Regions from separate parts of the Bacillus sp. D386 genome, predicted to be linked through region 1. Evidence: a T-box and tRNA genes for the amino acid it is inferred to sense, from the RefSeq annotation. Region 1 holds a T-box; the other holds one or more tRNA genes.
What was found. A T-box is a leader RNA that pairs with one kind of tRNA and senses whether it is charged. The one in region 1 lies ahead of ileS (isoleucine--tRNA ligase), so its partner is inferred to be a tRNA-Ile.
Positions count from the first base shown of each region.

Region 2: it encodes a tRNA-Ile, which carries the amino acid that the T-box ahead of ileS (isoleucine--tRNA ligase) is inferred to sense. The anticodon was not compared.

Region 1 covers NZ_VEMV01000002.1:487,079-490,456, reverse strand. Annotated here, with positions in the region: gene FHY45_RS07360 (YggT family protein) at 1-199, shown strand, start outside; gene FHY45_RS07355 (YlmH family RNA-binding protein) at 259-1,032, shown strand; gene FHY45_RS07350 (DivIVA domain-containing protein) at 1,119-1,631, shown strand; T-box leader at 1,691-1,925, shown strand; gene ileS (isoleucine--tRNA ligase) at 1,983-3,378, shown strand, end outside.
Region 2 covers NZ_VEMV01000007.1:191-3,568, forward strand. Annotated here, with positions in the region: rRNA gene rrf (5S ribosomal RNA) at 38-154, shown strand; tRNA gene FHY45_RS18675 (tRNA-Val) at 163-238, shown strand; tRNA gene FHY45_RS18680 (tRNA-Thr) at 336-411, shown strand; tRNA gene FHY45_RS18685 (tRNA-Lys) at 419-494, shown strand; tRNA gene FHY45_RS18690 (tRNA-Leu) at 505-586, shown strand; tRNA gene FHY45_RS18695 (tRNA-Gly) at 594-668, shown strand; tRNA gene FHY45_RS18700 (tRNA-Leu) at 683-768, shown strand; tRNA gene FHY45_RS18705 (tRNA-Arg) at 790-866, shown strand; tRNA gene FHY45_RS18710 (tRNA-Pro) at 875-951, shown strand; tRNA gene FHY45_RS18715 (tRNA-Ala) at 964-1,039, shown strand; tRNA gene FHY45_RS18720 (tRNA-Met) at 1,068-1,144, shown strand; tRNA gene FHY45_RS18725 (tRNA-Ile) at 1,149-1,225, shown strand; tRNA gene FHY45_RS18730 (tRNA-Ser) at 1,234-1,326, shown strand; tRNA gene FHY45_RS18735 (tRNA-Met) at 1,374-1,447, shown strand; tRNA gene FHY45_RS18740 (tRNA-Asp) at 1,453-1,529, shown strand; tRNA gene FHY45_RS18745 (tRNA-Phe) at 1,595-1,670, shown strand; tRNA gene FHY45_RS18750 (tRNA-His) at 1,694-1,769, shown strand; tRNA gene FHY45_RS18755 (tRNA-Gly) at 1,776-1,849, shown strand; tRNA gene FHY45_RS18760 (tRNA-Ile) at 1,861-1,934, shown strand; tRNA gene FHY45_RS18765 (tRNA-Asn) at 1,946-2,020, shown strand; tRNA gene FHY45_RS18770 (tRNA-Ser) at 2,026-2,116, shown strand; tRNA gene FHY45_RS18775 (tRNA-Glu) at 2,120-2,191, shown strand; gene glgB (1,4-alpha-glucan branching protein GlgB) at 3,348-3,378, shown strand, end outside.

The DNA.
Region 1 (3,378 bases):
TTACATATTAATGTCGTGGTTTCCAAATGCAAGGGATACAGGAATTGGAATGTTTTTAGCACGCATATGTGAGCCGTTTTTGGAACCATTCAGGAGAATTGTACCTTCGCTCGGCATGATTGATATTTCTCCAATTATAGCGATTCTTGTGTTAAATATGGCACGAGTAGGAATCTCCGCGTTGGCAGGCATTTTTTAAGAAGAATGTTAGCTCCCTTTCAAAACAGGGAGCTTTTATATTTTAGCTGGAGGATGTAAATGGATATTTATCAGCATTTTCGTCAGGAAGAAAGAGAATTTATCGATCAGGTGCTTGGATGGATTGATCAAGTGCAGGAGCAATATGCCCCTAAACTGACAGATTTTCTTGACCCCAGAGAATCAGAGATTGTAAGGATGCTAATTGGTACAAATGGAGATGTACATGTTTCCTTTTTTGGAGGAAGCGAAGCGGCCGAGCGGCAAAGAGCGCTCCTCTATCCGGACTATTATGAACCGCAAATCGAGGATTACGAACTGACCATTTATGAATTATTTTATTCTGCAAAATTTACGACACTGAAACATAGGCAGATTCTTGGCACGTTAATGTCTGTTGGCTTAAAGAGAGAAAAATTTGGTGATATATGGATTGAAGGCGAGCGAGTACAATTCGTTGTTGCAAAAGATGTAGCATCCTATCTGGAGATGAATATATCTAAAATGGGCAATGCGGGTGTAAAGTTTCAGGAAATACCTGCTGATCAGGCTATGACTGTTACGGAACAATGGAAGGAATGCCAAGTGACAGTTTCCTCCATGAGAATTGATACGATATTGTCGGCTATCGCCAATATTTCGAGGCAAAAGAGCCAAACACTCGTACAGCAGGGGCGTGTTAAGGTAAACTGGAAACAAGTCGATAATCCATCATATGAAATCAGAGAAAGTGATGTGTTATCCACTCGTGGGATAGGAAGAATGAAGATATTTTCCATTGAAGGAAAAACAAAGAAAGATAAATGGAAAATAAAGTGTGGTATACAAAAATAATCAGGAATTTAGAAGGAATATCACCATTACTGTCGAAAGCATAGTATAATAATTAAGAGAAGAATCAGTATTCGGAGGTGCAGTCTATGCCATTATCACCGCTAGACATACATAACAAGGAATTCGGCAGAGGATTCCGCGGTTACGATGAAGATGAAGTAAATGAGTTTCTTGACCAAATAATTAAAGATTACGAGTTGGTCCTTCGAGATAAGAAAGATCTTGAAGCCAAAGTGGAAGAGTTGGAACAACGCCTTGAGCATTTCTCCAGCATTGAGGAAACGTTGAATAAATCAATCGTCATTGCTCAGGAAGCCGGAGAAGATGTCAAACGAAATTCTCAAAAAGAGGCTAAATTGATTATGAAGGAAGCAGAAAAAAATGCTGACCGAATTGTCAATGAGGCATTATCTAAAGCAAGAAAAATTGCTATTGAAATTGAAGACCTTAAAAAGCAATCTAAAGTATTCAGAATGCGTTTTAAAATGCTTGTTGAAGCCCAGCTTGATTTATTAAACAGTGAAGATTGGGATAAACTTCTTAAATATGACGTGGATGCCACTGAATTTGATATCGACCTGAATGAAGAAGAAATGTAAGGTCTTGACTTTATCGTAAGTTATTGAATATAATATTTTAACAAATCTATTCAAAAAATGTTAAAACGAAGACGGGAACAGTACATCAGATCATACTTTTTGTAGCGAGCCGGGGAAGGTGGGAGTCCGGTAAAAGAATCTGGATGGAAGATCATCCCTGAGTCTGCTTTTGAACCCAGCTTGGCTGGCAGTAAATAGCGGCGAGTCATTCACGTTACGAATACCAAGAGGAATATTGTCAGGCAATATTCTAAAAGGGTGGTACCGCGGAAATATAGCCTTTTCGTCCCTTTACCGGGATGAAAAGGCTTTTTTGTATTTATTTATGAGGAAGTTTAAGGAGTGAATGGAATGGAATTTAAAGACACATTATTGATGCCTAAAACAGAATTTCCAATGCGTGGGAATTTACCAAAAAGAGAACCGGAAGTTCAAGCAGGTTGGGAAGAAAAAAATATTTACAAATTAGTACAGGAGCGTACAAAGGACCTTCCTAAATTTGTGCTGCATGACGGACCTCCTTATGCGAATGGAAACATTCATATCGGGCATGCGATGAATAAAATCTTAAAGGATTTTATTGTTCGCTTTAAATCAATGAATGGTTATAATGCGCCATATGTACCAGGTTGGGATACTCATGGTTTACCAATTGAAACAGCGCTAACTAAAAACAAAAAAGTAAATCGTAAGGAAATGACAATCGCTGACTTCCGTAAACTTTGTGAGGAATATGCTTATACACAAATTGATCAGCAGCGCACTCAATTTAAACGTTTAGGTGTAAGAGGGGACTGGGAAAATCCTTACATCACACTGAAACCTGAATATGAAGCTGAGCAAATCAAAGTTTTCGGTGATATGGCGAAAAAAGGCTATATCTATAAAGGATTAAAACCGGTTTATTGGTCTCCTTCCAGTGAATCTGCACTAGCTGAAGCGGAAATCGAATACCACGACAAGAAATCAGCATCTATCTTTGTTGCATTTGATGTGAAGGACGGCAAAGGAGTAGTGGAAGAGGGAGCGAAGTTCATTATTTGGACAACGACACCTTGGACTATTCCAGCTAACCTTGGAATTGCTGTTCACCCACGCCTTGATTATGTACTTGTGAATGTTGATGGTACAAAATATATTGTGGCTGAAACACTATTGCCTTCCGTTAAAGAAACACTTGGATGGGAGAATGCTGAAGTTGAGAAGACTGTTAAAGGTGCTGAACTGGAATATGTAGTCACTAAACATCCATTGTATGACCGTGACTCACTTGTTATTTTAGGAGAGCATGTAACCACTGATGCAGGTACAGGCTGTGTTCATACTGCGCCAGGACATGGTGAAGATGACTTTATCGTAGGTCAGAAATATAATCTTGGAGTACTCTGCCCAGTGGATGGAAAAGGCCATATGACTTCTGATGCTCCTGGATTTGAAGGATTATTCTATGATAAAGCAAACAAAGAAATCACGGATAAACTCGAGGAAGTCGGTGCTCTGTTAAAACTTGATTTCATTACACACTCTTATCCGCATGATTGGAGAACGAAAAAGCCAACAATTTTCCGTGCAACCGATCAATGGTTTGCTTCTGTTGATGATATCCGTGAAGACCTATTGCAGCAGATCAAAGAAACTAAATGGGTACCTGCATGGGGTGAAACGAGATTATTTAACATGATTCGTGATCGTGGAGACTGGTGTATTTCCCGTCAGCGTGCATGGGGCGTACCGATTCCGGTGTTTT
Region 2 (3,378 bases), on a different contig from region 1:
AAATACGATATAATAATAAATGTCGCTGACAAAATCGTCTGGTGACGATGGCGAAGAGGCCACACCCGTTCCCATTCCGAACACGGAAGTTAAGCTCTTCAGCGCCGATGGTAGTTGGGACGCGAGTCCCTGTGAGAGTAGGACGTCGCCAGGCAATAAAATGGAGGATTAGCTCAGCTGGGAGAGCATCTGCCTTACAAGCAGAGGGTCGGCGGTTCGATCCCGTCATCCTCCACCATTATAAAATTAAAAATTACCAAAAAATACTTGGTGAAATTATAAAAAACATAAGTTATAATAATTAAGTGTCTTAGAAAAGCATTTAAATCTATTAAGCCGGTGTAGCTCAATTGGTAGAGCAACTGACTTGTAATCAGTAGGTTGGGGGTTCAAGTCCTCTTGCCGGCACCATCAGTACGAGCCATTAGCTCAGTCGGTAGAGCATCTGACTTTTAATCAGAGGGTCGAAGGTTCGAGTCCTTCATGGCTCACCATTTACAAAATGCGGGTGTGGCGGAATTGGCAGACGCACCAGACTTAGGATCTGGCGCCTTACGGCGTGGGGGTTCAAGTCCCTTCACCCGCACTTATATGCGGAAGTAGTTCAGTGGTAGAACACCACCTTGCCAAGGTGGGGGTCGCGGGTTCGAATCCCGTCTTCCGCTCCAATGCCAAGTTATATGCCGGGGTGGCGGAATTGGCAGACGCACAGGACTTAAAATCCTGCGGTAGGTGACTACCGTGCCGGTTCGAGACCGGCCCTCGGCACTAGTTTTTTGCAAAAAAAATGCGCCCGTAGCTCAATTGGATAGAGCGTTTGACTACGGATCAAAAGGTTAGGGGTTCGACTCCTCTCGGGCGCGCCATCTTTTTGCGGGAAGTAGCTCAGCTTGGTAGAGCACTTGGTTTGGGACCAAGGGGTCGCAGGTTCGAATCCTGTCTTCCCGACCATCTAAAACTTATGGGGCCTTAGCTCAGCTGGGAGAGCGCCTGCTTTGCACGCAGGAGGTCAGCGGTTCGATCCCGCTAGGCTCCACCATTATAAACTTTAATAGGATTCAATATTTGGCGGTGTAGCTCAGCTGGCTAGAGCGTACGGTTCATACCCGTAAGGTCGGGGGTTCGATCCCCTCCGCCGCTACCAAATAGGACCTTTAGCTCAGCTGGTTAGAGCAGACGGCTCATAACCGTCCGGTCGTAGGTTCGAGTCCTACAAGGTCCACCACTATATATGGAGGAATACCCAAGTCTGGCTGAAGGGACCGGTCTTGAAAACCGGGAGGCGGGTTAAACCGCGCGGGGGTTCGAATCCCTCTTCCTCCGCCATATATACCTTAAATACCTTGTAGTATATGGAAACAAATTATTATTGTCGCGGGGTGGAGCAGTCTGGTAGCTCGTCGGGCTCATAACCCGAAGGTCGCAGGTTCAAATCCTGTCCCCGCAATAAATGGTCCGGTAGTTCAGTTGGTTAGAATGCCTGCCTGTCACGCAGGAGGTCGCGGGTTCGAGTCCCGTCCGGACCGCCATTTATAAAATGTTAGCTCATCAGTAAGACATTGAGCAGCATCAGAGAAATACAAAGATACAAAACGGCTCAGTAGCTCAGTCGGTAGAGCAAAGGACTGAAAATCCTTGTGTCGGCGGTTCGATTCCGTCCTGAGCCACCATAACTTTAAAAAGACAATGCACGGCGGTTGTGGCGAAGTGGTTAACGCATCGGATTGTGGTTCCGACATTCGTGGGTTCGATTCCCATCAGCCGCCCCATAGAGTGCGGGTGTAGTTTAGTGGTAAAACCTCAGCCTTCCAAGCTGATGATGAGGGTTCGATTCCCTTCACCCGCTCCAAATTTTACTTCGGGCCTATAGCTCAGCTGGTTAGAGCGCACGCCTGATAAGCGTGAGGTCGATGGTTCGAGTCCATTTAGGCCCATATACCATTATTCCGTAGTAGCTCAGTGGTAGAGCACTCGGCTGTTAACCGAGCGGTCGTAGGTTCGAATCCTACCTGCGGAGCCATATTTGGGGAAGTACTCAAGAGGCTGAAGAGGCGCCCCTGCTAAGGGTGTAGGTCGGGTAACCGGCGCGAGGGTTCAAATCCCTCCTTCTCCGCCATTTGGCCCCTTGGTCAAGCGGTTAAGACACCGCCCTTTCACGGCGGTAACACGGGTTCGAATCCCGTAGGGGTCATAAAAACCATGTACATGATGTACATGGTTTTTTTATATATTATTTTAATAAATGAAATCTTAATAATTAAAACATAACTGCCAAAAGAGCTCAGTCCGTCAATACATTGTCTCCTAAACGCCTTATAAGAAGGCAAAGGTAAAATTCTAATAACGGTTAAAGTCTAAAATAGAACGAGAATAAAGCCGAACTGATCATCAAGTACTTTTAAGAGGAATACCAAGTAAAATTTTATGATTTCTTTAGTAAGGATTATATCAACCAAATTGAAAATCTACTTCTACCTGTAATTTGAATAGATGTGTGAGTCAATTCTTGAATTGTTTCCCCATTTGGGAATTGGGGAAATATTGCTATAAGCCCTTCTCATTTTGCCCTATACTAATTTTACTGTTCGAACCTCCACTCCACCTAAATTAAGTATTAAATTCTGCTATTAAATATGCCTCACGATAAACCTTCATATGATCCATATATCAACATAAATAAGCAATTGAAGCTCGCATAGACATCTTCTTATAGTTTTCTGAGAGGGTATCATTTATTTAAGTCTTGCTTTAATCAGTAGATCCGTGAGACAATGGAAAGTAATTGTAAAGGTTTGTATTTAAAAAATTTCACGGATAATGTTCTCTTATAGAGAATATACTAATTCTTAAATCCTCAATCGATTATAAAGAAGCCCTCAGAAGAATTAACTCAACACAATCATCCTTTCCTCGATTGTATTTCCTAAAGTTCTATGTTGAAAGATATATTATATGCCAAAGTATCTAAGTTCCCTTTTTGGTCTTGAATTATGAGAATATTTTGTTTACTATAGATAAATACTATAATAAACAAATAATTTAATATTTTCTTACACAACTTTATTAAGTAAACATTTTAATTAATTAACTCGTTTTTGAGTGGTAGACCACTTCATTGATATTTTTCTCAATATAATGAAATATTTAACATAAAAATAATAGTATTTAAGTTTCTATATACTATATTTTGGATATATTATACTGATACCTGTTAATTTATCTTACTAATTCCAAAAAGTAGTGAAAAAAAGCTTTTTAGAGCTAAATTAACAATTTTTGCATTTGATTTAGTTACAGAATAAGTAGTTTAATTAGTATATTGAGAAAATTCGAGAAAGGGTGATAATATGCCTAATGCTATCCCAACAGACTATCAGG